One region of the Staphylococcus arlettae genome, then DNA from elsewhere that is predicted to be linked to it. Evidence: a T-box and tRNA genes for the amino acid it is inferred to sense, from the RefSeq annotation. Region 1 holds a T-box; the other regions hold tRNA genes.
What was found. A T-box is a leader RNA that pairs with one kind of tRNA and senses whether it is charged. The one in region 1 lies ahead of MUA37_RS05885 (valine--tRNA ligase), so its partner is inferred to be a tRNA-Val.

Region 1 (10,307 bases):
GTATAACTTTTTAAAATATTACGAGTTGCCAACGTTGGTAATTGCTACGAAAGAAGACAAAATTGCCAAAGGCAAAGTACAAAAGCATTTAGATAACATTCAACAAAAATTAGAGATGGAACCCGAAGATCAAATAATAAGCTATTCAGCAGTGAAAAATAATAAGCAAAAAATTATTTGGAATACTATTGCTTCTTATTTATAATCATTATTAAAAGATACTTAAAATTATGAAATAATGGCCGTTAGGGCAGTAATTATGACAAATATTTGAATTTACTTTATAATTCTTCTAATTTAAAGGCGCAACATACTTAACTCACAAATTAGATGTGTTATAATTTAATTATTGGATTATGTATGGAGGGCGTTATAGATGCATTTTATTGCAATTAGTGTAAATCATCGTACTGCCGATGTAGCATTAAGAGAAAAAGTTGCTTTTAAAGAAGATGCCATACGTTTAGCAAATGTTGATTTATTTGAAACTAAATCTATTTTAGAAAATGTAATCTTATCAACTTGTAATCGTACGGAAGTGTATGCTATTGTCGACCAAATTCACACAGGACGTTATTATATACAACGTTTTTTAGCACGTGCTTTTGGTTTTGATGTAGAAGAAATTAAAACAATGACAGAGGTACATGTCGAGGATGATGCTGTGAATCATCTTATGCGTGTAGTTTCTGGCTTAGATTCGATAGTATTAGGGGAAACACAAATTTTAGGACAATTAAGAGATGCGTTTTTTAAAGCCCAAGAAGAAGATACAACAGGAACAATATTTAACCATTTATTTAAACAGGCAATCACATTTGCTAAAAAAGCACACAATGAAACAGATATTGCTGACAATGCAGTAAGTGTGTCATATGCTGCGGTTGAATTAGCAAAAAAAGTATTCGGAAAATTAACTCATAAAAAAGCACTAATCGTTGGTGCTGGAGAAATGAGTGAATTGTCACTACTTAATTTAATAGGTGCTGATGTTAGCGATATTACAATTTTCAATAGAACTGAAAGTAAAGCACAACGTTTAGCTGAAAAACATCAAGTTGCGAGTGCACCAATTTCAGATTTAGCTGCACATTTAAGTTCGGCAGATATTGTGATTAGCTCTACAAGTGCAGAGTCATATGTTATTACTAATCAAATGCTAGAACAGATTGAAGCCCCAAGAAAAGCGGATTCATTAGTGCTTATTGATATTGCTGTACCAAGAGATATTGAACCGAATATTACTGCGTTACCAGATGTTTTTAATTATGATGTGGATGACCTAAAAGGTTTAGTTGATGCCAATCTCAGAGAACGTCAATTAGCTGCAGATGCAATTGCCGAACGTATACCACAAGAGATTACTAATCATAATGACTGGGTTAACATGCTAGGAGTAGTTCCAGTGATTCGTGCCTTAAGAGAGAAAGCAATGACTATTCAATCAGAAACAATGGATAGTATTGATCGCAAATTACCAGGATTGTCTGAACATGAACGCAAAGTGGTATCTAAGCATACTAAAAGTATCATTAATCAAATGTTAAAAGATCCTATTAAACAAGCTAAAGAAATTAGTACTGATAAGAAAAGTAATGAAAAATTAGAGCTATTCCAAAACATTTTTGATATTGAAGCTGAACATCCTTACGAAGAGCAAAGAAGAAAATCAGCAGAAAAATTAAGTCACATTCTTAGTTTTGAATAGACGAAAAAAATGGTGATAGTATGCAAGATGCTTTATTTATAAGGTTTCATGAACTTATTTTGCTGATATATTTAATTAGTATTGCTTGTTATTTTTATGACTTTTTTAATAAAAATTTCAAAATAAGGAATACGGGCTTTATTACTTTAGGGATTGTTTGGGTATTACAAACAATCTCTTTATCTATCTATGTCAACCAGACTCATCAATTACCGTTAACGAATATATTTGATATATTGTTTTTAATAACTTGGTTGATTATAGCGATATCATTAGTGATTAGCGTTATAAAGCCAATAAATTTTTCCATATTTTTATTTAACTTAATAGGTTTTATCTTAATAGCATTAAACACATTTCAACCTACTGACCAATTGGAAAAAGGTCAAAAATTAACAATAATGAATGAATTATTAATTGTGCATATCGGTTTTGCAACGATAAGTTATGCCTTTTTTGCTTTGTCATTTGTAAACTGTATTTTATACTTATTACAATACAATAATTTAAAACACAAACGTTTTAATCAAAAATATTTTAGATTAGGAAGTGTAGCTACACTAGAGCAAATAGTGTTTTATTGTTCATTAACAGGCTTCATATTATTAATTATCAGTTTAATCTTGGGTGTGCAATGGGGATTGAATACTATAGGTTATTCCATATTATATGATTCCAAAGTATTGTTTTCATTTGTAATAGCCATTTTTTATGCACTTTATCTATTCTTCAGAATTAGACAATTAATAATGAAACACAAACTTATTTATTTTAATGTTATAGTATTCGTATTATGCATGATTAATCTATTATTTGGCTCAAGTGTTTCTAGTTTTCATTAACTCGGTAAATCAGTAAAATTAAGATAGTGAAATAAGAAAAGGTGGTACGTAATATGCGTAAATTAATTGTTGGATCACGTAGAAGTAAACTTGCAATGACGCAGAGTCAGCAGTTTATTGACAAATTAAAAGCGATTGATCCGACGCTTGATATAGAAATTAAAGAAATTGTCACTAAAGGTGATAAAATTGTGGACAAGCAATTATCCAAAGTTGGTGGCAAAGGGTTATTTGTTAAGGAAATTCAAAATGAATTGTTTAATAAAGATATAGATATGGCTATTCATTCTTTAAAAGATGTGCCAAGCGTTATACCTGAAGGGCTAACTTTAGGATGTATTCCTGACAGAGAAATTCCTTTTGATGCATATATCGCCAAAAACCACGTTAAATTACAAGATTTACCAGCAGGTAGTATTGTCGGTACAAGTTCTTTACGTCGTGGTGCACAGATATTAGCACATTATCCAGAGCTAACTATTAAGTGGATACGAGGTAATATCGATACACGCTTAAATAAATTATATAACGAAGATTTTGATGCTATCTTGTTAGCAGCTGCTGGATTAAAACGTATGGGATGGTCAGATGACATTGTAACGACATATCTTGATAAAGACACGTTAATTCCCGCTATAGGTCAAGGTGCATTAGGTATCGAATGTCGTGCGGATGATACTGAATTATTGGAGTTATTACAACAAGTACACAACCAAGAAGTGGCAGATTGTGTAACTGCAGAGCGTACGTTTTTAAAAGCAATGGACGGTAGTTGTCAGGTACCTATAGGCGGATATGCGTCAATAAATGAGCAAAATGAAATTGAATTTACCGGTTTAATTATGTCACCAGATGGTAAAGAACGCTATGAACATACGGTCAGTGGTACAGATCCTGTAGCGTTAGGTGAACAAGTAAGTGAAGTGTTAAATGAACAAGGTGCTTATGAAATAATCAAAGCATTAAACGAAAATCAATAATCGTTTGAGGTGAAACTATGAAACCAGTTATTGTGATGACGCAAAGTAATCCATATACAAATCAACAAGCAATTATTATCCATAAACCTTTTATTAAGATAATTCCTTTGCAATTTGATTTGACGGTACTTTCGTCACACTATGACTGGCTTATTTTTTCTTCCAAAAATGCGGTGAAATATTTTTATCCATATTTATCACAAGTAGCAGTTGATAATATAGCTGTTATTGGTGAAAAAACGGCCGATTATTGTCGGTCTTTGAATATCACTGTGGATTTTTGCCCTGAAGACTATTCTCAAGAAGGCTTTCTGGAGCGTTTTCCATTAACTAAAAATGATCAAATTTTGTTGCCATCAAGTGGTTTTGCTCGCCAGTTATTGCAACAAGAATTAAATCAACGCGGTGCAAATGTCACAAAGGTTGACTTATATAAACCTGTTTCGCATACTGAAAATATCAGTGAAGTCAAACAGTTGATTGCACAGGGAGAAGTAGATGCAGTGACTTTTGCGAGTTCTTCAGCTGTTAAATTTTATTTTCAAGATCCTGTTCCTCGTTCAAAAGTTGCTTATTATGTAATAGGACAACAAACTTATCATACAATTAAGCAATATGACGTTACAGCAAAAATTGCGTCTAAACAAACGTTAACAGCATTAGTACAAAAAGTATTAGAAAGTAGGGAATAATATGCAATTTGATAGACATAGAAGACTTCGTTCTTCAAAAACGATGAGAAATTTAGTCAGTGAAACACATGTGAGAAAAGAGGATTTAATTTATCCCATATTTGTTGTTGAACGAGAAAATGTCAAAGAAGAAATCGTATCAATGCCTGGTGTGTTTCAATTGAGTTTAAATTTAGTTGAATCAGAAATAAAAGAAGCTTATGATCTTGGTGTCAGAGCATTTATGTTCTTCGGTGTACCTAATGAAAAAGATGAAGTCGGCTCTGGTGCGTATGATCACAATGGCATTGTCCAAGAAGCGACTAAAAAAGCAAAATCATTATATAGCGATATTCTTATCGTAGCGGATACTTGTTTATGTGAATATACTGATCACGGTCATTGTGGTGTCATTGATCCTGTTACGCATGATGTGGATAATGACCAATCATTGCCACTATTAGTTAAAACAGCAATTTCACAAGTTGAAGCAGGTGCAGATATTATTGCTCCAAGTAATATGATGGATGGGTTTGTTACAGCAATTCGCAAAGGATTAGATGAATCGGGTTACTACAATATTCCAATTATGAGTTACGGTATTAAATATGCATCAAGTTTCTTTGGTCCATTCCGTGATGCAGCGGAGTCAACACCTGAATTTGGAGATCGTAAAACGTATCAAATGGATCCAGCAAATCGTCGTGAAGCACTGCGTGAGCTAGATAGTGACTTAGCTGAAGGTGCAGATATGATGATTGTAAAACCTGCATTAAGCTTTTTAGATATTATCCGTGATGTGCGTAATACAACGAATGTTCCCGTTGTTGCATATAATGTTAGTGGTGAATATAGTATGACTAAAGCTGCTGCTTTAAATGGATGGATTGATGAGCAAGCAGTTGTAATGGAACAAATGATTTCAATGAAACGCGCAGGTGCTGACTTAATTATTACGTATTTTGCCAAAGACATTTGCCGTTATTTAGATGAACAATAAGGAGGAATTACCATATGCGTTATGAAAAATCAGAACAAGCCATGTCAGTAGCCGAAGATTTAATGCCAGGAGGCGTCAATAGTCCAGTACGAGCATTTAAATCTGTGGATACACCTGCAATTTTTATGGAGCGTGGTGAAGGTTCAAAAATATACGATATTGATGGTAATGAATACATCGATTATGTATTGAGTTGGGGACCGTTAATTCTAGGTCATAAAAATAAACAAGTCATTGATAAATTACATGAAGCAGTAGATCAAGGTACTAGTTTTGGTGCTTCTACGTTACAAGAAAATAAATTAGCACAATTAGTCATTGATCGTGTACCTTCAATTGAAAAGGTTCGTATGGTATCTTCTGGTACTGAAGCAACATTAGATACATTACGTTTAGCACGTGGATATACTGGACGTAATAAAATTGTTAAGTTTGAAGGTTGCTATCATGGTCATAGTGATTCATTACTCATTAAAGCTGGATCGGGTGTTGCTACTTTAGGATTGCCTGATTCACCTGGTGTACCTGAAGGCACAGCCAAAAATACAATTACAGTTCCTTATAATGATTTAGAAGCGATTCGTGTAGCTTTTGAACAATTTGGTGATGATATAGCAGGTGTGATCGTCGAACCTGTTGCCGGTAATATGGGAGTCGTACCACCAATAGAAGGATTTTTACAAGGTTTGAGAGACATTACCACTGAATACGGTTCATTACTTATTTTTGATGAAGTAATGACAGGATTTAGAGTTGGTTATAATTGTGCGCAAGGTTATTTCAATGTTATACCGGATTTAACTTGCCTAGGTAAAGTAATTGGCGGTGGATTGCCAGTAGGAGTATTTGGTGGCAAAAAAGAAATTATGGATTACATTGCTCCGATGGGAGACATCTATCAAGCAGGAACACTTTCAGGTAATCCACTGGCAATGACAAGTGGTTATGAAACATTAAGCCAATTAACACCAGAATCATATGAATATTTTAATCATTTAGGTGATATGTTAGAAGCAGGTTTAACAGAAGTGTTTGAAAAACATAATGTACCAATTACGGTGAATAGAGCAGGCTCTATGATTGGTTATTTCTTAAACGCCGGACCTGTCACAAATTTTGAACAAGCAAATCAAAGTGATTTAGAGTTATTTAGTGCTATGTATAGAGAGATGGCGAAAGAAGGCATTTTCTTACCACCATCTCAATTTGAAGGAACATTTTTATCTATGGCACATAGTGAAGATGATATTAAATTTACAATTCAAGCATTTGATAATGCATTAAGTCGAATCGTTACTAAATAGCATTAAGTCAATTTTGTAGAAAATAGAATCAATTATATATTTAAGGAGTAAGTTCAGAATTATGAGTGATTCTGGTCTTACTCCTTTTTGCTGCAAGAAAATTCAGAGTTTTTACATAATTATTTTTTATCACTTATTGATAAATTGATAACTTTTACTTATGTGTTTTTAGAAGTAATTCAAAATATAATATGGTCTTTAACGTAATTATTTTAATTATTACTATGATATAATTGAATTAAATAAGTGATTGTTAAACAGTGTTTAGTGAAATTGAAAAAGAATTGTTTTTTATGAAAGTTGTGAATATGTATGAATATAAAATTAAGAAATAATATTATCGTATTGATTTTAGCAATTACTTTTAGTTTGATTCTTCATGCAGCCAATATTTTACTGCCGTTTATGTTTGGTCCTATTCTTGCAGGTGTAGTGAGTATTAAATTTTTACGATTAGATGTGCAATGGCCTTTTTGGATTAGTCAGCTAGGTTTAATATTACTAGGTGTTCAAATAGGCTCTACTTTTACTGAAACAGTCATCTTTGATATTAAAAATGATTGGATGATTATTGTTACAATTACCGTACTTTTACTCGTGTTAGCCTTATTGATTGCGTATTTCTTTAAAAAAATTGCTAACGTCAATACTGAAACTGCAATTTTAAGTGTTATACCAGGTGCCTTGAGTCAAATGCTCATAATGGCAGAGGAAAATAAAAAGGCAAATATTATGGTTGTAAGTCTAACACAAACATCTCGAATTATATTTGTAGTAATTCTTGTACCATTTATTTCATACTTTTTTAAAGACCCAGTGACAACAGGCGCTAATGGTGCACAAGAAGTGCAACAAAAGCTTACTGAAACATTAACCTTTTCTAATGTTTTGGTGTTACTCATCGCTATTGCTGTAGTATATGCAATAATGAGTAAAATTAATTTTCCAACCAAGCAAATGTTAGCACCGATTTTAGTGTTAATTTGTTGGAATTTAATTACTGGTATAACATTCACGTTGGATAATCCAATAATTGCAGCAGCACAAGTAATGTATATGATTCGTATCGGTATTCAAATAGCAAAATTAATGGATCAAATGAAAGGTCGAATAGCATTAGCTATAGCATTACAAAATGTTCTGCTAATTATTTCATCATTTGTTATGGTTTATTTATTTACATTCGTGTCAAACCATTCTATTAATGACTTGTTTTTAGGAGCAGCACCTGGTGGAATGAGTCAAATTGTATTAGTTGCAATTGAAACCGGTGCAGATGTTGCGATGATTTCAAGTTATCATATCTTTAGAATATTCTTTATTTTATTCTTAATTGCACCCTTGATCAATCAATTCTTAAAGTATCTCGAGTATAAAAACAAACATAGCTGAATGATAGAATAATTAATTGTGTGACAAACACAAAAAAGAGCGTGGGGAATACGGATAGTATGCCACGCTCTTTTTTTGATTCATACATAAACAAGCCCTTTATCATACAAAAATATAATAAATTAACTGAATCCTTTACCTTTGTAGTACTTTGGATTATTAGGACAGTTTTCTAAGTGGGCATTATACAGCCCGGCTGCTTCTAAAAATGAATAAACTGTTACTGGTCCTAAAAATTTAAAACCGTATTTTTTTAACGTTTTTGATAATTCGGTAGCACGTTCATCGACCGTTTTACGATCTCCAGATTGTTTATAATGCAAATCGATAGGTTGATTATCAACGTATGACCATAAGAAGTCACTAAAGCTACTAAAATCACGTTCTATTTCTATATAACCTTTGGCTTGACCTATAATTGCTTCAATTTTTTTGCGATGATGAACAATATTTGGAAACGTCATAAGTTTATCTACATCATTATTAGTCATTTGTGCAATTTTATGGGGATCAAAATTATAAAAGGCAGCTTCATAGGCTTCTTTTTTCTTCAAAATAGTGAGCCATGATAATCCGGCATGTTGAGACTCTAAAGCTAATAATTTAAAAAGTTTTTTACTATCGTAAATTGGATGTCCCCATGCTTCATCATGATATTGCAAATACAGGGCATCTTTAGTACCAAATGCACATTCATTCATAATTTTCACTCCATTTCATTGACTTATTTTTGTTTCCATTATACTATAATTAAGTAAAGAAAAAATGTCTATTGGGAAGAGTAGATGCTTCAGAATTTATAGAGAGTGCATGGTTGGTGAGAATGCATAATTCGTAGTATTGAAGGTAGCCCACTATGAACTTTAACTGAAGGTCATCATTGATGACAGATAGGTTAAAGCGTGTTTGAGCGTTAATCATTAATTAAGTGCGTAAAATTTATGGATAATAAATTTTGCGAATTTAGGTGGTACCACGGTTAATCCGTCCTATTTTGATAGGGCGGTTTTTTTAATTTTTAAGGAGGAAAAAGAATGGAAATGAAACCTAAGTATAATCCCAATGAAGTAGAAGCAGGACGTTATGACTATTGGGTTGAAAACGGTTATTTTAAAGCGAGTGAAGATGATACAAAAGAAACATATACGATAGTTATCCCACCTCCAAATGTAACAGGGAAATTGCATTTAGGGCATGCTTGGGATACAACGTTACAAGATATTATTACGCGTATGAAACGTATGCAAGGTTACGATACTTTATATTTACCAGGAATGGACCATGCTGGTATAGCAACACAAGCTAAAGTAGAAGCTAAACTTAATGAACAAGGTATTTCTCGACATGATTTAGGCAGAGAGAAATTTATCGATCAGGTTTGGGATTGGAAAGAAGAATATGCTGGATTTATTAGACAGCAATGGGCAAAACTCGGTTTAGGCTTAGATTATTCAAGAGAACGTTTCACATTAGATGATGGTTTAAGTAAAGCCGTGAAAAAAGTCTTTGTTGATATGTATAACAAAGGTTTAATTTATCGTGGTGAATACATCATTAACTGGGATCCAATTGCTAAAACAGCATTATCTGATATTGAAGTTATCCATGAAGACGTTCAAGGTAAGTTTTATCATTTTAAATATCCTTATGCTGACGGAGATGGCTACATTGAAATAGCGACGACTCGACCAGAAACAATGCTTGGAGACACTGCTATTGTAGTAAACCCAAATGACGAGCGCTATAAAGATGTAATAGGCAAACATGTTATTTTACCAATTGTTGGTCGCGAGTTACCTATTTTAGCAGATGATTATGTAGATATAGAATTTGGTAGTGGTGCAATGAAAGTAACTCCTGCACATGACCCAAATGACTTTGAAATTGGTAATCGTCATGATTTAGAACGCATCGTTGTTATGAATGAAGCCGGTGTGATGAACGATAAAGCAGACAAATATGAAGGTTTAGACCGCTTTGATTGTCGTGAACAATTAGTTAAAGATTTACAGGCTGAAGATTTAGTCATTAAAATTGAAGAACACGAACATTCTGTAGGTCATTCAGAACGTTCAGGTGCTGTTGTTGAGCCTTATTTATCTACGCAATGGTTTGTAAAAATGAAACCACTTGCTGAGCAAGCACTAAATAATCAAGAAACAGACAATCGTATTGATTTTGTACCAGCCCGTTTTGAAAAAACATTTAATCGCTGGATGGAAGATATTAGAGATTGGACAATATCTCGTCAATTATGGTGGGGACACCAAATTCCAGCATGGTACCATAAAGAAACAGGTGAACTATTTGTATCTGAAGAGCCACCAGCAGATAGTGAAAATTGGATTCAGGATGAAGATGTATTGGATACTTGGTTCTCAAGTGCATTGTGGCCTTTCTCTACATTAGG
Region 2 (10,307 bases), 420 kb from region 1:
AAGTGTTAGGGGGTTTCCGCCCCTTAGTGCTGCAGCTAACGCATTAAGCACTCCGCCTGGGGAGTACGACCGCAAGGTTGAAACTCAAAGGAATTGACGGGGACCCGCACAAGCGGTGGAGCATGTGGTTTAATTCGAAGCAACGCGAAGAACCTTACCAAATCTTGACATCCTTTGACCACTCTAGAGATAGAGCTTTCCCCTTCGGGGGACAAAGTGACAGGTGGTGCATGGTTGTCGTCAGCTCGTGTCGTGAGATGTTGGGTTAAGTCCCGCAACGAGCGCAACCCTTAAACTTAGTTGCCAGCATTTAGTTGGGCACTCTAGGTTGACTGCCGGTGACAAACCGGAGGAAGGTGGGGATGACGTCAAATCATCATGCCCCTTATGATTTGGGCTACACACGTGCTACAATGGACAATACAAAGGGCAGCTAAACCGCGAGGTCATGCAAATCCCATAAAGTTGTTCTCAGTTCGGATTGTAGTCTGCAACTCGACTACATGAAGCTGGAATCGCTAGTAATCGTAGATCAGCATGCTACGGTGAATACGTTCCCGGGTCTTGTACACACCGCCCGTCACACCACGAGAGTTTGTAACACCCGAAGCCGGTGGAGTAACCATTTATGGAGCTAGCCGTCGAAGGTGGGACAAATGATTGGGGTGAAGTCGTAACAAGGTAGCCGTATCGGAAGGTGCGGCTGGATCACCTCCTTTCTAAGGATATATTCGGAACAACTTCTACGAAGTTGAAAAGGAATAACATTGACATATTGTATTCAGTTTTGAATGCTCATAATTTGAGGATTCAACATAAATTGTACATTGAAAACTAGATAAGTAAGTAAAATATAGATTTTACCAAGCAAAACCGAGTGAATTAAAGTTTGAAAAAGCTTGAATTCAAAACAAATAATCGCTAGTGTTCGAAAGAACACTCACAGATTAATAACATTTTGGGTTTAAATGAAACAATGTTTGATTTAAACAAACGATTAAGTTATTAAGGGCGCACGGTGGATGCCTTGGCACTAGAAGCCGATGAAGGACGTTACTAACGACGATATGCTTTGGGGAGCTGTAAGTAAGCTGTGATCCAGAGATTTCCGAATGGGGAAACCCAGCACGAGTTATGTCGTGTTATCGACATGTGAATATATATCATGTCTGAAGGCATACCCGGAGAACTGAAACATCTTAGTACCCGGAGGAAGAGAAAGAAAAATCGATTCCCTGAGTAGCGGCGAGCGAAACGGGAAGAGCCCAAACCAATAAGCTTGCTTATTGGGGTTGTAGGACACTCTATACGGAGTTACAAATGTATAAATTAGACGAATTATCTGGAAAGATAAATCAAAGAAGGTAATAATCCTGTAGTCGAAAATTTATACACTCTTGAGTGGATCCTGAGTACGACGGAGCACGTGGAATTCCGTCGGAATCCGGGAGGACCATCTCCCAAGGCTAAATACTCTCTAGTGACCGATAGTGAACCAGTACCGTGAGGGAAAGGTGAAAAGTACCCCGGAAGGGGAGTGAAAGAGAACTTGAAACCGTGTGCTTACAAGTAGTCAGAGCCCGTTAATGGGTGATGGCGTGCCTTTTGTAGAATGAACCGGCGAGTTACGATCTGATGCAAGGTTAAGCAGCAAATGTGGAGCCGCAGCGAAAGCGAGTCTGAATAGGGCGTTGAGTATTTGGTCGTAGACCCGAAACCAGGTGATCTACCCATGACCAGGCTGAAGTTCAGGTAACACTGAATGGAGGGCCGAACCGACTTACGTTGAAAAGTGAGCGGATGAGTTGTGGGTAGCGGAGAAATTCCAATCGAACCTGGAGATAGCTGGTTCTCTCCGAAATAGCTTTAGGGCTAGCCTCAAGTGATGATTATTGGAGGTAGAGCACTGTTTGGACGAGGGGCCCTTCTCGGGTTACCGAATTCAGACAAACTCCGAATGCCAATCAATTTAACTTGGGAGTCAGAACATGGGTGATAAGGTCCGTGTTCGAAAGGGAAACAGCCCAGACCACCAGCTAAGGTCCCAAAATATATGTTAAGTGGAAAAGGATGTGGCGTTGCCCAGACAACTAGGATGTTGGCTTAGAAGCAGCCATCATTTAAAGAGTGCGTAATAGCTCACTAGTCGAGTGACACTGCGCCGAAAATGTACCGGGGCTAAACATATTACCGAAGCTGTGGATTGTCCGTAGGACAATGGTAGGAGAGCGTTCTAAGGGCGTTGAAGCATGATCGCAAGGACATGTGGAGCGCTTAGAAGTGAGAATGCCGGTGTGAGTAGCGAAAGACGGGTGAGAATCCCGTCCACCGATTGACTAAGGTTTCCAGAGGAAGGCTCGTCCGCTCTGGGTTAGTCGGGACCTAAGCTGAGGCCGAAAGGCGTAGGCGATGGACAACAGGTTGATATTCCTGTACCACCTCAATTCGTTTTAAGCGATGGGGGGACGCAGTAGGATAGGCGAAGCGTACGATTGGATTGTACGTCCAAGCAGTAAGACTGAGTATTAGGCAAATCCGGTACTCATTAAGGTCAAGCTGTGATGGGGAGAGGAATTTATTCCTCGAGTCGTTGATTTCACACTGCCAAGAAAATCCTCTAGCTAGAATTATGGTGCCCGTACCGCAAACCGACACAGGTAGTCAAGATGAGAATTCTAAGGTGAGCGAGCGAACTCTCGTTAAGGAACTCGGCAAAATGACCCCGTAACTTCGGGAGAAGGGGTGCTTTCTAGGGTTCACGCCCAGGAAAGCCGCAGTGAATAGGCCCAAGCGACTGTTTATCAAAAACACAGGTCTCTGCTAAACCGTAAGGTGATGTATAGGGGCTGACGCCTGCCCGGTGCTGGAAGGTTAAGAGGAGTGGTTAGCTTCTGCGAAGCTACGAATCGAAGCCCCAGTAAACGGCGGCCGTAACTATAACGGTCCTAAGGTAGCGAAATTCCTTGTCGGGTAAGTTCCGACCCGCACGAAAGGCGTAACGATTTGGGCACTGTCTCAACGAGAGACTCGGTGAAATCATAGTACCTGTGAAGATGCAGGTTACCCGCGACAGGACGGAAAGACCCCGTGGAGCTTTACTGTAGTCTGATATTGAAATTCGGCACAGCTTGTACAGGATAGGTAGGAGCCTTAGATACGTGAGCGCTAGCTTACGTGGAGGCGTTGGTGGGATACTACCCTCGCTGTGTTGGATTTCTAACCCGCACCATTGATCATGGTGGGAGACAGTGTCAGATGGACAGTTTGACTGGGGCGGTCGCCTCCTAAAGAGTAACGGAGGCGCTCAAAGGTTCCCTCAGAATGGTTGGAAATCATTCACAGAGTGTAAAGGCATAAGGGAGCTTGACTGCGAGACTTACAAGTCGAGCAGGGTCGAAAGACGGACTTAGTGATCCGGTGGTTCCGCATGGAAGGGCCATCGCTCAACGGATAAAAGCTACCCCGGGGATAACAGGCTTATCTCCCCCAAGAGTTCACATCGACGGGGAGGTTTGGCACCTCGATGTCGGCTCATCGCATCCTGGGGCTGTAGTCGATCCCAAGGGTTGGGCTGTTCGCCCATTAAAGCGGTACGCGAGCTGGGTTCAGAACGTCGTGAGACAGTTCGGTCCCTATCCGTCGTGGGCGTAGGAAATTTGAGAGGAGCTGTCCTTAGTACGAGAGGACCGGGATGGACATACCTCTGGTGTACCAGTTGTCGTGCCAACGGCATCGCTGGGTAGCTATGTATGGACGGGATAAGTGCTGAAAGCATCTAAGCATGAAGCCCCCCTCAAGATGAGATTTCCCAACTTCGGTTATAAGATCCCTCAAAGATGATGAGGTTAATAGGTTCGAGGTGGAAGCATAGTGATATGTGGAGCTGACGAATACTAATCGATCGAAGACTTAATCAATTTTAATAGGTTTTACTTGGTTTAGTTATTTTACTTACTATCTAGTTTTGAATGTATAACTACATTCACATACATTGTCTGGTGACAATGGCAAGGAGGTCACACCTGTTCCCATGCCGAACACAGAAGTTAAGCTCCTTAGCGCCGATGGTAGTTGGATTTACATCCCGCTAGAGTAGGACGTTGCCAGGCATTGTAATAAAATTATTCCACAGTAGCTCAGTGGTAGAGCTATCGGCTGTTAACCGATCGGTCGTAGGTTCGAGTCCTACCTGTGGAGCCATATGGCCCCGTGGTCAAGCGGTTAAGACACCGCCCTTTCACGGCGGTAACACGGGTTCGAGTCCCGTCGGGGTCATTACATATTGGAGAATTAGCTCAGCTGGGAGAGCATCTGCCTTACAAGCAGAGGGTCGGCGGTTCGAATCCGTCATTCTCCACCATTTTTATTTTTATAATGTCGGAGGGGTAGCGAAGTGGCTAAACGCGGCGGACTGTAAATCCGCTCCTTCGGGTTCGGCAGTTCGAATCTGCCCCCCTCCACCATTAATGGGCTATAGCCAAGCGGTAAGGCAACGGACTTTGACTCCGTCACGCGCTGGTTCGAATCCAGCTAGCCCAGCCATTAGAGCCATTAGCTCAGTTGGTAGAGCATCTGACTTTTAATCAGAGGGTCAGAGGTTCGAATCCTCTATGGCTCACTATTGAAGAAGTACTTTCTTATGAAAGTACTTCTTTTTTTATGAAATTTTATATACATTTTCTTTGATAAAATATACATAAATGTTGTATATAGTGAATGTTAAATCAAAATTATGATTTTATATGTATTTTGCCTGTCATGTCGGGCTTTCTCAGTACTAAGAAAACTTGAAAGATAGTTAATGATAACGTATTCTTATATTAAATTCTTTACAAAGGGGTTATGAGAATATGAAGAACATACATATTATTGGAGCACCATCTACATTTGGACAAAGAAAATTAGGGGTGAACTTTGGACCGGATGCTTTGAGATATGCTGGACTAGTAGAGCGACTTAAAAATATAGGTCATTCAGTAGAAGATAAAGGAAATATTGCCGTTCCTGCTGTTGACGTTGAAAAATTCAAAGGTAAACAAGAAGGATTACGCAATTTAAATGAAATTATTGAGGTTTCTGAAAATTTAAGTAATGCAGTTTCTAGCAGTATAAAAAATCAAGCTTTTCCACTTATCATTGGTGGGGATCATTCTATTGCTATTGGTTCTATATCAGGGGTCAGTCAACATTATGAAAATTTGGGTATTATATGGTACGATGCCCATGGTGATTTAAATATTCCTGAAGAATCTCCATCAGGGAATATCCACGGTATGCCTTTAAGGGTATTGCTAGGGGATGGCGATAAACAATTAGTGAATATCTCTGGTTATGCACCTAAAGTGAAACCTGAAAATATTGTATTAATAGGTATGAGAGACTTAGATGTTGGTGAGCGTGACTTTATCAGAGAAAATAATATCAAAACTTATACTATGGCTGATATTGATAGAAACGGTATTAAGCAAGTAATGGAAGAATCAGTATCTTATCTAAAAGACAAAACAGATGGAATTCACCTGTCACTAGATGTTGATGCACTTGATCCAGTGGAAACACCTGGTACAGGTACTAAGGTATTAGGTGGACTTACATACAGAGAAAGCCATTTTGCTTTAGAAATGCTGCACAATACTAATTTGATTACATCAATGGATGTTGTAGAAGTAAATCCATTAATTGATCAAAACAATCACACAGCTGAACAAGCTGTCTGTTTAATGGGTAGTTTCTTCGGAGAAACTTTATTATAGTAAGTGCAAAAGACGTTTATGATGAATCAACTTTTCATCATAAACGTCTTTTATTGTTATCTTATTAAGGGTATAAATAATAAGATATAATTTTGATAAATAATTAATTTAATGTCAAAGTTATTTATATAATGAACAGGCATGATATGACAGGCTAAGCGAAGATTGGTATAATACATATTATGGGATTAGAATACCGGAGGAGATGTTATGGATTTATCCAGCTTATTTGATAATTGGAACACTGTTAAAATAATAACAAGTGTACTAGACTTACTAATCGTATGGTACGTACTTTATCTTCTCATTACAGTATTTAAAGGTACAAAGGCCATTCAATTATTAAAAGGAATTATCGTAATAGTAATCGGACAACAAATAAGTAAAATGTTGAGCTTAACGGCAACATCGCGCTTGTTCGATATAGTTATTCAATGGGGGGTATTAGCATTAATTGTTATCTTCCAACCAGAAATTAGAAGAGCTTTGGAGCAGCTAGGCCGAGGTAGTTTATTTAAGCGCTATGGTAGTAATATTAACAGTGATGAAAATAAACTCATAGTAGCTGTATCAAAAGCAGTGCAATATATGGCGAAAAGACGTATTGGTGCTTTAATTGTTTTTGAAAAAAATACTGGTTTACAAGATTATATAGAAACTGGTATTCCAATGAATTCCAATATTTCTCAAGAATTGTTAACAAATGTTTTCATTCCAAATACACCGTTGCATGATGGTGCTATGATTATTCAAGAAAATAAAATCGCCAGTGCGGCATGCTATTTGCCTCTATCAGACAGTGCTAAAATTGCTAAAAGCCTAGGTACGCGACATAGAGCAGCTGTTGGTATATCAGAAGTATCAGATGCGTTTACTGTTATTGTATCCGAAGAAACAGGATCTATTTCAGTAACATTTGATGGCAAATTACGTAAAGATATATCCACTGAAGCATTTGAAGAATTATTGGCAGAACATTGGTTTGGTTCACACTTACAACAGAAAGGTGTGAAATAATATGTTGGAAAGTAAATGGGGTTTACGCTTAATTGCTTTAGCTCTCGCTGTGTTTTTCTTTTTATCTGCAAATAATGTGTTTGGAAATATGTTTAATGCAGACAAATTTAGTCAAAAGACAACAGAGACACTTCAAGATGTTCCAGTGGAAGTAAAATATAATAGTAATAAATTATATGCTAGTAAAGTACCTGAAACAGTTGATGTAGAAATATCTGGTCCACAGTCGCAAATTTTAAAAGCTGAAAATGGACAAAATATCAAAGTAACACTTGATTTAAACAGTGAAAAATCTGGACGACATACAACACAGTTTAAAGTTCATGGCTTAAACAAAGATATAGATTATGATGTGAAGCCTAAAGAGGCTACTGTTAACTTAGAAGAAAAAGTAACGAAAAACTTAAAAGTTGAGCCAGATGTAAGTAGTAATGATGTCGATGCAGATTATAAAGTGAGTGAACAATCTGTTTCTCCTGATACTGTGAAAGTAACAGGAGGACAAGATCAAATTGATAAAATTGCGTACTTGAAAGCAACGTATAAAAATAATAGTAAAATTAGTAAAGATACAACTGATGTTGCCAAAATCACAGCATTTGATAGAAACTTAAATAAATTAGATGTTTCTATTCAGCCAGAAGAAGTGAACTTAAGTGCTAAAGTAGAGCCATACAGTAAAAAGGTGAAAATTAAGACTAAAACAACTGGCAGTTTAGCAAATGGCAAAGAAATAGATGACATCGAATTAAGTGATAAAGAAGTAGAGGTTTTTGGTAACAGAAAAGAACTTGAAGATGTAGATGAGATAAAAGGTGAAATAGACTTAGATAATATATCAGAAACAACAGACAAGTCAGTACAGCTGGATGTTCCGGATGAAGTATCTAAAGTAGAACCTAATGACACTACTGCAAAAGTTATAGTTAAATAATATAATTATAGAGCAAAAGGAGAAATAAAAATGGCAAAATATTTTGGTACAGATGGAGTTAGAGGGATAGCAAATAAAGAGCTAACTCCTGAACTCGCATTTAAATTAGGGCGTTACGGTGGCTATGTTTTAGCCCATAATCAAGGGAAAAATCACCCTAAAGTATTAGTTGGAAGAGATACACGAGTATCGGGACAAATGCTTGAATCAGCATTAATCGCTGGTATGATTTCAATTGGTGCAGAAGTAATGCGATTAGGTGTAATTTCAACTCCAGGTGTTGCTTATTTAACTAAGGCAATGGAAGCAGAGTTGGGTGTTATGATTTCCGCTTCCCATAATCCAGTTGCAGATAATGGTATTAAATTCTTTGGTTCAGATGGTTTTAAATTATCAGATGAGCAAGAACAAGAAATTGAAACACTTTTAGACCAAGAAAATCCGGATCTGCCAAGACCAGTAGGTGATGCCATTGTGCATTATTCTGATTACTTTGAAGGCGCTCAAAAATATATAAGTTACTTAAAATCTACAATTGATGTTGATTTAGATGGTATGAAGATAGCATTAGACGGTGCACATGGATCTACTTCATCATTAGCACCATTTTTATTCGGTGATTTAGAAGCTGATACAGTAACTATTGGTTGTAATCCAGATGGTTATAACATAAATGAACAAGTAGGCTCAACTCATCCAGAAACATTGGCTAAAACCGTAGTTGAATCAGAAGCAGATTTCGGATTAGCTTTTGATGGCGATGGTGATAGACTTATTGCTGTTGATGAAAATGGAGATATTGTAGATGGAGACCAAATCATGTTTATCATAGGTCAAGAAATGGCTAAAAATCACGAGTTAAATGATAACATGATTGTATCTACTGTAATGAGTAACTTAGGCTTTTATAAAGCGCTAGATGAAGCTGGAATTAAATCTAATAAAACAAAAGTTGGAGATCGTTATGTTGTAGAAGAAATGCGTAGAGGTAATTATAACTTAGGTGGCGAGCAATCCGGACATATTGTTATGATGGATTACAATACTACAGGAGATGGATTACTGACAGGCGTACATCTTGCGGCTACAATTAAACTTACTGGTAAAAAATTAAGTCAACTTGCAGCTCAAATGAAAAAATATCCACAATCATTAGTAAATGTACGCGTTACAGATAAATATAGAGTAGAAGAAAATATAGACGTTCAGGAAATTATGACTAAAGTAGAAGTTGAAATGAATGGCGAGGGTAGAATCTTAGTGCGACCTTCAGGTACAGAACCATTAGTACGTGTTATGGTAGAAGCTGCGACAGATGAAGATGCCCAACGTTTTGCTAAAACTATTGCGGATGTTGTACAAGAAAAAATGGGCTTAGATTAAGTTTTATAATATAGTAAAAGGATGGGACACGATTTGTGTCTCATCCTTTTTTAACTGAAAATTTACGATAACTCATTATTGATACTGAAGTTATAATTGATTGTAAGCTGTTATAATCTCAGTAGTTAAGTGATCATCTGTTTTAGCATACGTTTTCAAGAAACCATCTAATCCGTGAGTATCGATATATTTATTTTTTTCAACTGTTTCTTGATCGTTAACGTCATCGTATTTTAATAATAATGCAGCTAACTTAGTTAAATTGTCGTGTGGCAGATTGTGATTATAAAGATATGTCAGTGGTTTGATAATTCTATCTTTTGGCCCAATCTTTCTAAGAGTACCACGACCTACTCGAGTTACTTCATCTGATAGATTAGGATTTTCAAAACGACCGATGATTTTATCGACATATTGTGCTTGTGCTTGTTCATTGAAGTTGAATTCTTTAGTAATATAAGCACTTGTTTCTTTTAATACCGCATGTAAACCATCTTTAATTTGTGAGTTTTTAATAGCTTCTAGTATTGTAGGTAATTGTTGATAAGCACCTGCGTATGCTAAGAAAGCATGGCCAGTGTTAACTGTTAGTAACTTACGTTCAATGTAAGGTGTTAAATCATCAACATATTTAATATGGTTCAATTCTGGACCATGCCATGCGTCTTTTTCGACCACCCATTCGAAAAATGGTTCAACTACAACATCTAAAATATTGTCATTTGTTTGAATAGGTACTATACGATCTACTGCAGAGTTAGCAAAATGAATATGATCACCTAATGGACCAGTAATATCTAATATTGCTTCTTTTAATGTATTCGTAGCCATGATAGCATTCTCACACGCAACGATATTGACATGATTTTGTTTTTCTTTTAAATAAGGTGCAAAGCTTTTTGCGATGATAGGTAAAATATTGACACCAACTGCAGTTGTAATTATATCAGCTTCTAATACAGCTTGTTTTAATTCATCAGAAGGTTGTCCTGAGTTAATTGCATCAACGTTATGAACACGAGTTGTTGTTTTAGCTTCATCAGCTAAAATAACATCGTATTCATGTTGTTGATCTAAGGCGTCAATAATTTCTGCATTAACATCGGCAAAAGTAACTTTAACCTGATTATCGGCAAGAATATAACCGATAAATCCTCGTCCAATGTTACCTGCTCCAAAGTGTAATGCTTTCATTATGCTTCAGCCTCCTCAAATACTTG
Region 3 (10,307 bases), 1.2 Mb from region 1:
TCCAGTATTAATTATTGCACTACTGTTTATATTCTTCTTAAGCCAAGCCCAAGGTGGCGGTGGCGGCGGTCGTATGATGAACTTTGGTAAATCTAAAGCTAAAATGTACGATAGCCAGAAAAAACGTGTTCGCTTCTCTGACGTAGCTGGTGCAGATGAAGAAAAACAAGAATTAGTGGAAATTGTGGACTTCTTAAAAGACAATAAGCAATTCAAACAAATGGGTTCACGTATACCTAAAGGTGTTCTTTTAGTTGGTCCTCCAGGTACTGGTAAAACATTACTTGCACGTGCAGTTGCAGGTGAAGCAGGTACGCCATTCTTCTCTATCAGTGGTTCTGACTTCGTAGAAATGTTTGTCGGTGTCGGTGCGAGCCGTGTACGTGACTTATTCGAAAATGCTAAGAAAAATGCACCATGTATTATTTTCATTGATGAAATTGATGCTGTAGGTCGTCAACGTGGTGCTGGTGTTGGTGGCGGTCATGACGAACGTGAACAAACACTAAACCAATTACTTGTTGAAATGGATGGCTTTGGTGAAAACGAAGGTATCATTATGATAGCTGCGACAAACAGACCAGACATTCTAGACCCTGCATTATTACGACCAGGTCGTTTTGACCGACAAATTCAAGTGGGTCGTCCAGATGTTAAAGGTCGTGAAGCAATCTTACATGTACATGCGAAAAATAAACCACTTGATGAAACAGTTGACTTAAAAGCAATATCACAAAGAACACCAGGCTTCTCAGGTGCCGATTTGGAAAACTTACTAAATGAAGCATCATTAGTTGCTGTGCGTGAAGGTAAGAAGAAAATCGATATGCGTGACATTGAAGAAGCAACAGACCGTGTAATTGCCGGTCCTGCTAAAAAATCACGTGTTATTTCAGAAAAAGAACGCAATATTGTCGCACATCACGAAGCGGGTCATACTATTATAGGTATGGTACTAGACGAAGCTGAAGTTGTGCATAAGGTGACAATTGTACCACGTGGCCAAGCAGGTGGTTATGCAATGATGTTACCTAAACAAGATCGTTTCTTAATGACTGAACCTGAATTACTCGATAAAATTTGTGGTCTACTCGGTGGACGTGTTTCAGAAGATATTAACTTTGGTGAAGTATCAACAGGTGCTTCAAACGACTTTGAACGTGCAACACATATTGCTCGTCAGATGGTTACAGAGTATGGTATGAGTGAAAAATTAGGTCCACTTCAATTTTCAAGTGGTAGCGGTGGTCAAGTATTCTTAGGCAAAGATATGCAAGGTGATCCAGAATACTCCGGTCAAATCGCTTATGAAATTGATAAAGAGGTACAACGTATTGTTAAAGAGCAATATGCACGAGCTAAAGACATTTTATTAGAACATAAAAAACAATTAGTTTTAATTGCTGAAACATTATTAACAGAAGAAACATTAGTTGCTGAACAAATCAAATCATTATTTAACGATGGCGTACTACCAGAAGTTAATTACGACGATGCTAAAGTTGTCGACAAAACTGATTCTGAATTTAAAGAAGGCAAGTATGGTAAATCTTACGATGAAATTCGTAAAGAACAAGATTTAGATACAGATGACAGCGACGATACACAAGAAAATCACTCAACGGATGATGACACTGACGATAATACTTCACAAGAAGATACTGGCCATGAACAAGCGCCAAATATCGATAAGCCAAGCAATCCAAGTGATCCAAATGATCCTAGCACCAGAAATTAATCACTGTAAAATAAAAACTCTTTCCGCTATATTGAAATAGTGGAAAGAGTTTTTTGATGTAATAAAAGCTACATTGTGTCAGACAAATATTTAGCAATTTTTAGCTATTCCCATTAGAATATATGGAATGAAAAGTTATTTCACGAAATCATGTTGATGATTGATCAATTAAGGATATGATATAACTATAAACACAAAAAGGAGAATAGAGTAATGACGAAGGATTATATTATTAAAGCACTTGCATTTGATGGTCAAATTAGAGCATACAGTGCATTGACAACAGAGGCAGTGCAAGAAGCGCAAACAAGACATTATACTTGGCCGACAGCTTCAGCTGCCCTAGGCCGTACCATGACTGCTACATTAATGATGGGTGCAATGTTAAAAGGTGAGCAAAAATTAACAGTAACTTTAGATGGGCAAGGACCAGTAGGTAAAGTGATTGCAGATGCAGATGCAGAAGGTAATGTTAGAGGTTATGTGACTCAACCACAAACACATTTTCCATTAAATAGTGTCGGCAAATTAGATGTCAGTAGAGCAGTTGGTACCAATGGTTCGCTAACAGTAGTTAAAGATATCGGTATGAAAGATTACTTCTCCGGTTCAAGTCCAATTGTCTCTGGAGAAGTAGGTGACGATTTCACTTATTATTTTGCTAAAAGTGAACAAGTACCATCATCAGTAGGTTTAGGTGTGTTGGTAAATCCAGATAATACAATTAAAGCTTCTGGGGGCTTTATTATTCAAGTAATGCCAGGAGCACAAGAAGAAACAATTGCACAATTAGAAGAAGCAATCAACAACATGACTCCAGTTTCACAATTGATTGATCAAGGCACTTCAGCAGAAGGATTATTATACGAAATTTTAGGCGAAGAGAATGTCCAAATTTTAGAAGAATTACCGGCACAGTTTGAATGTAATTGTGGTCATGATAAGTTCTTAAACGCTATTAAAGGATTAGGGGAAGCAGAAATCAAAGATATGATTGAAAAAGATCACGGCGCTGAAGCTGAATGTCATTTTTGTCGTAACAAATATCAATTTAGTGAAGCAGAGTTACAAGCATTAATATAAAAAATCGAAAGTTATCGTGTAAATTTATTTTCTATAGTTATAAAAATAAATATTTTCACAGAAATAAACGCTTATAGTTGTATTTACAGAAAAATCTGATAAAATAAAAGATATCCGAGAGAAAAAGTAAGTTTTATTTCCAACTTAAACTTTTATTAAAAGGAGCATTTTTTTATGACAAACAACAGATTCGAAAATATTGTAGACGTAATAGGTAATACACCCGTAGTTAAATTAAATAGAGTAACAGATGAAAATGCTGCAGATGTATACGTAAAATTAGAATATCAAAACCCAGGTGGCTCTGTTAAAGACCGTATTGCATTAGCAATGATTGAAAAAGCTGAAAAAGACGGTAAAATCAAACCAGGGGACACTATTGTAGAACCAACAAGTGGTAATACTGGAATTGGTTTAGCATTTGTTTGTGCTGCTAAAGGTTATAATGCAGTTTTCACTATGCCAGAAACAATGAGTCAGGAACGCCGTAACTTATTAAAAGCATACGGTGCAGAAGTAGTATTGACTCCAGGTGCTGAAGCGATGAAAGGTGCTATTAAAAAAGCTAAAGAACTAAAAGAAGAAAAAGGTTACTTCGAGCCACAACAATTCGAAAACCCTGCTAACCCAGAAGTACATGAATTAACAACAGGTCCAGAGTTAGTTAATCAATTCGAAGGTAAATCAATCGATGCATTCTTAGCTGGTGTTGGTACAGGCGGTACGCTAAGTGGTGTTGGTAAAGTGCTAAAAGAAACTTACCCTGATGTTCAAATTGTCGCAATTGAACCAGAAGATTCACCAGTACTTAGCGGTGGCGAACCAGGACCACATAAATTACAAGGTTTAGGTGCAGGTTTCGTACCAGACACTCTAAATACTGAAGTATATGACGACATTATTAAAGTAGCTAACGAAACAGCTATGGATATGTCACGTCGTGTAGCTAAAGAAGAAGGTATCTTAGGCGGTATTTCATCTGGAGCTGCTATAGTAGCTGCATTAGAAAAAGCCAAAGAATTAGGTAAAGGCAAAACAGTTGTAACAGTATTACCAAGTAATGGTGAGCGTTACCTATCAACACCGTTATATTCATTTGATAATTAATAATATAATATATAACAATTTACATTTACCGAGCGCATTTATTGTGCTCGGTTTCTTTGTGATTATACATAACAACAATAAGCTGAATAAGGTTCAATTATTTAAGCTCTTACTACTGAAAAAAATAGAAAATCGCGTTATTATTAATAATGTATATAATCTGCCAATATAGAATTTATAAGTGAAAAGGAGAGCATCATGGGACAAACTAAGATTATGGGGATACTTAACGTCACACCAGATTCATTTTCTGATGGTGGCAAATACAATACAGTTGAAAATGCAGTTCAACGCGCAACAGAAATGATAGACGAAGGCGTAGATATTATTGATATCGGAGGTATATCTACACGTCCAGGATATGAAGAAATTAGCATTGAAGAAGAATTGGAACGTGTAGTGCCAGTAGTTAAAGCTTTAGCACCATATGATGTTCAATTGTCTATCGATACTTATCGTAGTGAAGTTGCTGAGGCTGCTATGAAATTAGGCGCAACAATGATTAATGATCAATGGGCGGGCCTATACGATGAAAAAATGATTGATGTTGTAGCTAAATATGAATGTGAAATTGTACTTATGCATAATGGTGATGGTCATAGAACAGAGCCAGTCATGGATGAAATGCTAGTGTCTCTCTTAAAACAAGCAAATAAAGCAGAGATGGCAGGAATACCAAAACATAAAATTTGGTTAGATCCAGGTATTGGTTTTGCTAAAACACGAGAAGAAGAAAATGAAGTGATGGCACGACTAGATGAATTGGTAGCGACAGAGTATCCGATACTATTAGCAACAAGCAGAAAAAGATTTATCAAAGAAATGATAGGACATGATACAGAACCATTAGAACGTGATGAAGCGACTGCAGCAACGACTGCATATGGTATAATGAAAGGCGTTCAAGGAGTAAGGGTACATAACGTGCAACTAAACTCTAGGATTAGTCACAGTTTAAATTTTTTAAAGGAGAATGAGTATGCACGACACAATCTTTCTTAATGGACTGAAATTTTACGGGTACCATGGAGCACTAGCTGCAGAAAATGAAATCGGACAAATATTTATTGTCGATATTACACTAAAGGTTGATTTGACAGAAGCGGGACATTCTGATGATGTGGCTGACACAGTACATTATGGTGAAGTATTTGAAGATGTGAAAGCAATTATGGAAGGTACAGCAGTAAATTTGTTAGAGCATCTAGCAGAACGTATTGCAAAACGTATAAATTCACACTATAATCGTGTAATGGAAACGAAAGTCAGAATCACTAAAGAAAACCCACCAATTCCAGGTCACTATGATGGAGTGGGAATCGAAATAGTGAGGGAGAATGACTAATGACATATGCATATTTAGGTTTAGGTAGTAATGTAGGCGACCGATTATCACAATTAGAGCAAGCGATAGAGATTTTAGACCATACAGAAAACATTAACGTGACACAAGTATCCCCGGTTTATGAAACAGAACCAGTAGGTTACGTAGAACAACCACAATTTTTAAATTTATGCATAGAAGTAGAAACATCATTAACACCGAAAATGTTATTACAAAAATGCTTACAAACAGAACATCAATTACATCGTGTAAGAGATATACGCTGGGGTCCGAGAACGTTGGATGTAGATATTTTACTTTATGGTGATGACATTATAGAGGAAGCGGATCTTGTTATACCTCATCCTAGGATGTTTGAACGTGCGTTTGTTTTAATTCCATTAAATGATATAGCGGGTGCGTATAAAGAACCACGTTCACACAAAACTATTGAAGAATTAGTCATCCCAGATGACTCAGTAAAGAAGTATAAAGCGTAAGCTTGCACAAAATGTCTAGATAATACTAGCATTGATGTTGTAATGAATGATAAGTAGAAAACATTAGTACCCGTCGATGAATTGATGAAAATTACATTACGCAGCAACTATTAAAAGTAGAAATTACTTTATTACATTTGCATCGTTTAGTAAAATTAAAAGGTGAAAAGTTGGCGTCATAGTATAATGTAAAAATGCCTGTTGGTATCTAAAGGATCTAGATGATAACAAAAGCACAAAAAAAGCACAAAAAAAGCTAAACCAATTAGAAACAGAGCTAGCAATGATTAATGTACTAGAAGCGTGTCAAACAGAACAAAAGTAGAACAAGAAGCATAAAGGAGAGAAAGTAAATGTCAGAAGAATTGAATGACCAAATGCAGGTGCGTCGCCAAAAACTACAAGAGTTATACGATTTAGGAATTGATCCATTCGGAAAACGTTTTGACCGTACTGCGGAAGCAGACCAACTCCATCATGATTGGGATGCCTTTACTAAAGATGAGTTACATGACAAAGAAGAAGAAAGTCAAGTGGTTATTGCAGGACGCATAATGACTAAAAGAGGTAAAGGTAAAGCTGGCTTTGCCCATGTACAAGATTTATCAGGTCAAATTCAAATATACGTACGTAAAGACCAAGTAGGAGAAGATCAATTTGCAATATGGAATTCATCTGATCTAGGTGATATCGTTGGTGTCGACGGTGTAATGTTTAAAACAAATACAGGTGAACTTTCAGTTAAAGCAAAATCATTCACATTACTAACAAAATCATTACGTCCATTGCCAGATAAATTCCACGGCTTACAAGATATCGAACAACGTTATCGTCAACGTTATTTAGATTTAATTACCAACCAAGAAAGTACACAAACATTCATCAACCGCAGTAAAATTTTACAAGAAATGCGTAACTACTTAAATAAACAAGGATTCTTAGAAGTAGAAACACCAATGTTACATCAAATCGCTGGAGGTGCAGCAGCTAGACCATTCGTAACACACCACAATGCTCTAGATGTTACATTATATATGCGTATAGCAATTGAACTACATTTGAAACGTTTAATTGTTGGTGGTTTAGAAAAAGTATATGAAATTGGGCGTGTGTTTAGAAACGAAGGCGTATCAACGCGTCACAACCCTGAATTTACGATGATAGAATTATATGAGGCATACGCAGATTATAAAGATATCATGGACTTGACTGAATCTATGGTAAGAGAAATTGCAAACAATGTATTTGGAAGTGCGAAAGTACAATATGGTGAAGACACAATAGATTTAGAGTCCCCATGGAAACGTGTGCACATGGTAGATGCAGTGAAAGAGACTACTGGTGTCAATTTCTATGAAGTAGAAACAGATGAAGAAGCTAAAAACCTAGCAAAAGAACATGGCATTGAAATTACAGATAATATGAAATATGGACATATTTTAAATGAATTTTTCGAACAAAAAGTCGAAGAAACATTGATGCAACCAACATTCGTATATGGTCATCCTATTGAAATTTCTCCATTGGCGAAAAAGAATCCAGAAGATCCACGTTATACAGATCGTTTTGAATTATTTATCGTTGGTAGAGAACACGCAAATGCCTTTACAGAACTAAATGATCCAATCGATCAACGTGAACGCTTTGAAGCACAATTAGTCGAAAAAGAAGAAGGTAATGATGAAGCGCATGAAATGGATGAAGACTTTATCGAAGCATTAGAATATGGTATGCCGCCAACAGGTGGTTTAGGTATTGGTATTGATAGATTGGTTATGTTGTTAACTAATTCAGCGTCTATCAGAGACGTATTACTGTTCCCAACAATGAAACAAAAATAAAATAGTCGCTTAACAAAGCCATCATCTATGTGTGTTATAAATAGATGATGGCTTTTTGTTTGCATTCATTTTACAAATATAGTATTAATATTTTAAATAGAAAATGAAGTAATAAGAAACTTTAAAAGAATATTGTATGAATAAAATATAAAATTAATCTTAAAAAACAGTAGAAATGAATAGATTTCTGTGATAGACTTAATCAAGTCGAGTTGAGGAAACACTACTCAACACAGTAATTGTGAGTCTTAACTATTAAGAACAACAATTAATAAAAAAAGTGAAAAAGTGATTGACACTTTGTAGAAAATGAAGTAATATATAAAAGTCGTCAAAAACAACTTGCTTCGAAAAATGATTTTGTAAATGAAATGTTAAAAACATTTTAATGAAGTGTAAAATTGACTATTGCAAGTGATTGCAAAACAATGTATTATTTAAAAGGTAAGTTAATTGTCTGGTGGCAATGCCAAAGAGGTCACACCTGTTCCCATGCCGAACACAGAAGTTAAGCTCTTTAGCGCCGATGGTAGTTGGATTTACATCCCGCTAGAGTAGGACGTTACCAGGCGAATACATACACGGAGAATTAGCTCAGCTGGGAGAGCATCTGCCTTACAAGCAGAGGGTCGGCGGTTCGAACCCGTCATTCTCCACCATTTTTAGCCGGCCTAGCTCAACTGGTAGAGCAACTGACTTGTAATCAGTAGGTTGGGGGTTCAAGTCCTCTGGCCGGCACCATCTCATGAGCCATTAGCTCAGTTGGTAGAGCATCTGACTTTTAATCAGAGGGTCAGAGGTTCGAATCCTCTATGGCTCATCAAGATTTTAATTTAATATATTTGCAGAAGTAGTTCAGCGGTAGAATACAACCTTGCCAAGGTTGGGGTCGCGGGTTCGAATCCCGTCTTCTGCTCCATTTATTTGATAGTGCCGGGGTGGCGGAACTGGCAGACGCACAGGACTTAAAATCCTGCGATAAGTGATTATCGTACCGGTTCGATTCCGGTCCTCGGCACCATCTTTTAATTTAGCGCCCGTAGCTCAACTGGATAGAGCGTTTGACTACGGATCAAGAGGTTATGGGTTCGACTCCTATCGGGCGCGCCATTATTATTTTACAACTATATACGGGAAGTAGCTCAGCTTGGTAGAGCACTTGGTTTGGGACCAAGGGGTCGCAGGTTCGAATCCTGTCTTCCCGACTCTTTTAAAAATGGGGGCTTAGCTCAGATGGGAGAGCGCCTGCTTTGCACGCAGGAGGTCAGCGGTTCGATCCCGCTAGTCTCCACCATTATTTAATAAAGATATGAACATTGAAAACTGAATCGCAATATGTCAACTTTAATTCCAAACGCAACGACAAGATCGTTGGTTTAAACGTGTTAGAGATAACACACAATTAGTATTTATGAGCTAATCAAACATCATAATTTTTTATGGAGAGTTTGATCCTGGCTCAGGATGAACGCTGGCGGCGTGCCTAATACATGCAAGTCGAGCGAACAGATAAGGAGCTTGCTCCTTTGACGTTAGCGGCGGACGGGTGAGTAACACGTGGGTAACCTACCTATAAGACTGGAATAACTCCGGGAAACCGGGGCTAATGCCGGATAACATTTAGAACCGCATGGTTCTAAAGTGAAAGATGGTTTTGCTATCACTTATAGATGGACCCGCGCCGTATTAGCTAGTTGGTAAGGTAACGGCTTACCAAGGCAACGATACGTAGCCGACCTGAGAGGGTGATCGGCCACACTGGAACTGAGACACGGTCCAGACTCCTACGGGAGGCAGCAGTAGGGAATCTTCCGCAATGGGCGAAAGCCTGACGGAGCAACGCCGCGTGAGTGATGAAGGGTTTCGGCTCGTAAAACTCTGTTATTAGGGAAGAACAAACGTGTAAGTAACTGTGCACGTCTTGACGGTACCTAATCAGAAAGCCACGGCTAACTACGTGCCAGCAGCCGCGGTAATACGTAGGTGGCAAGCGTTATCCGGAATTATTGGGCGTAAAGCGCGCGTAGGCGGTTTCTTAAGTCTGATGTGAAAGCCCACGGCTCAACCGTGGAGGGTCATTGGAAACTGGGAGACTTGAGTGCAGAAGAGGAAAGTGGAATTCCATGTGTAGCGGTGAAATGCGCAGAGATATGGAGGAACACCAGTGGCGAAGGCGACTTTCTGGTCTGTAACTGACGCTGATGTGCGAAAGCGTGGGGATCAAACAGGATTAGATACCCTGGTAGTCCACGCCGTAAACGATGAGTGCTAAGTGTTAGGGGGTTTCCGCCCCTTAGTGCTGCAGCTAACGCATTAAGCACTCCGCCTGGGGAGTACGACCGCAAGGTTGAAACTCAAAGGAATTGACGGGGACCCGCACAAGCGGTGGAGCATGTGGTTTAATTCGAAGCAACGCGAAGAACCTTACCAAATCTTGACATCCTTTGACCACTCTAGAGATAGAGTTTTCCCCTTCGGGGGACAAAGTGACAGGTGGTGCATGGTTGTCGTCAGCTCGTGTCGTGAGATGTTGGGTTAAGTCCCGCAACGAGCGCAACCCTTAAACTTAGTTGCCAGCATTTAGTTGGGCACTCTAGGTTGACTGCCGGTGACAAACCGGAGGAAGGTGGGGATGACGTCAAATCATCATGCCCCTTATGATTTGGGCTACACACGTGCTACAATGGACAATACAAAGGGCAGCTAAACCGCGA

Region 2: it encodes a tRNA-Val, which carries the amino acid that the T-box ahead of MUA37_RS05885 (valine--tRNA ligase) is inferred to sense. The anticodon was not compared.
Region 3: it encodes a tRNA-Val, which carries the amino acid that the T-box ahead of MUA37_RS05885 (valine--tRNA ligase) is inferred to sense. The anticodon was not compared.

Annotation. Positions count from the first base shown of each region.
Region 1 covers NZ_CP094803.1:1,209,422-1,219,728, forward strand. Annotated here, with positions in the region: gene yihA (ribosome biogenesis GTP-binding protein YihA/YsxC) at 1-205, shown strand, start outside; gene hemA (glutamyl-tRNA reductase) at 377-1,708, shown strand; gene ccsA (cytochrome c biogenesis protein CcsA) at 1,729-2,550, shown strand; gene hemC (hydroxymethylbilane synthase) at 2,604-3,530, shown strand; gene MUA37_RS05860 (uroporphyrinogen-III synthase) at 3,548-4,222, shown strand; gene hemB (porphobilinogen synthase) at 4,224-5,201, shown strand; gene hemL (glutamate-1-semialdehyde 2,1-aminomutase) at 5,216-6,505, shown strand; gene MUA37_RS05875 (AbrB family transcriptional regulator) at 6,818-7,897, shown strand; gene MUA37_RS05880 (DNA-3-methyladenine glycosylase I) at 8,020-8,598, opposite strand; T-box leader at 8,657-8,892, shown strand; gene MUA37_RS05885 (valine--tRNA ligase) at 8,932-10,307, shown strand, end outside.
Region 2 covers NZ_CP094803.1:788,255-798,561, forward strand. Annotated here, with positions in the region: rRNA gene MUA37_RS03690 (16S ribosomal RNA) at 1-719, shown strand, start outside; rRNA gene MUA37_RS03695 (23S ribosomal RNA) at 996-3,917, shown strand; rRNA gene rrf (5S ribosomal RNA) at 3,995-4,109, shown strand; tRNA gene MUA37_RS03705 (tRNA-Asn) at 4,126-4,200, shown strand; tRNA gene MUA37_RS03710 (tRNA-Glu) at 4,204-4,275, shown strand; tRNA gene MUA37_RS03715 (tRNA-Val) at 4,285-4,360, shown strand; tRNA gene MUA37_RS03720 (tRNA-Tyr) at 4,380-4,463, shown strand; tRNA gene MUA37_RS03725 (tRNA-Gln) at 4,468-4,542, shown strand; tRNA gene MUA37_RS03730 (tRNA-Lys) at 4,546-4,618, shown strand; gene rocF (arginase) at 4,851-5,753, shown strand; gene cdaA (diadenylate cyclase CdaA) at 5,964-6,770, shown strand; gene MUA37_RS03745 (CdaR family protein) at 6,772-7,704, shown strand; gene glmM (phosphoglucosamine mutase) at 7,735-9,087, shown strand; gene MUA37_RS03755 (mannitol-1-phosphate 5-dehydrogenase) at 9,178-10,281, opposite strand; gene MUA37_RS03760 (PTS mannitol transporter subunit IIA) at 10,281-10,307, opposite strand, start outside.
Region 3 covers NZ_CP094803.1:2,416,351-2,426,657, reverse strand. Annotated here, with positions in the region: gene ftsH (ATP-dependent zinc metalloprotease FtsH) at 1-1,738, shown strand, start outside; gene hslO (Hsp33 family molecular chaperone HslO) at 1,952-2,821, shown strand; gene cysK (cysteine synthase A) at 2,996-3,928, shown strand; gene folP (dihydropteroate synthase) at 4,127-4,930, shown strand; gene folB (dihydroneopterin aldolase) at 4,908-5,273, shown strand; gene folK (2-amino-4-hydroxy-6-hydroxymethyldihydropteridine diphosphokinase) at 5,273-5,752, shown strand; gene lysS (lysine--tRNA ligase) at 6,106-7,593, shown strand; rRNA gene rrf (5S ribosomal RNA) at 8,050-8,164, shown strand; tRNA gene MUA37_RS11865 (tRNA-Val) at 8,177-8,252, shown strand; tRNA gene MUA37_RS11860 (tRNA-Thr) at 8,259-8,334, shown strand; tRNA gene MUA37_RS11855 (tRNA-Lys) at 8,341-8,413, shown strand; tRNA gene MUA37_RS11850 (tRNA-Gly) at 8,438-8,512, shown strand; tRNA gene MUA37_RS11845 (tRNA-Leu) at 8,526-8,614, shown strand; tRNA gene MUA37_RS11840 (tRNA-Arg) at 8,627-8,703, shown strand; tRNA gene MUA37_RS11835 (tRNA-Pro) at 8,725-8,798, shown strand; tRNA gene MUA37_RS11830 (tRNA-Ala) at 8,812-8,887, shown strand; rRNA gene MUA37_RS11825 (16S ribosomal RNA) at 9,030-10,307, shown strand, end outside.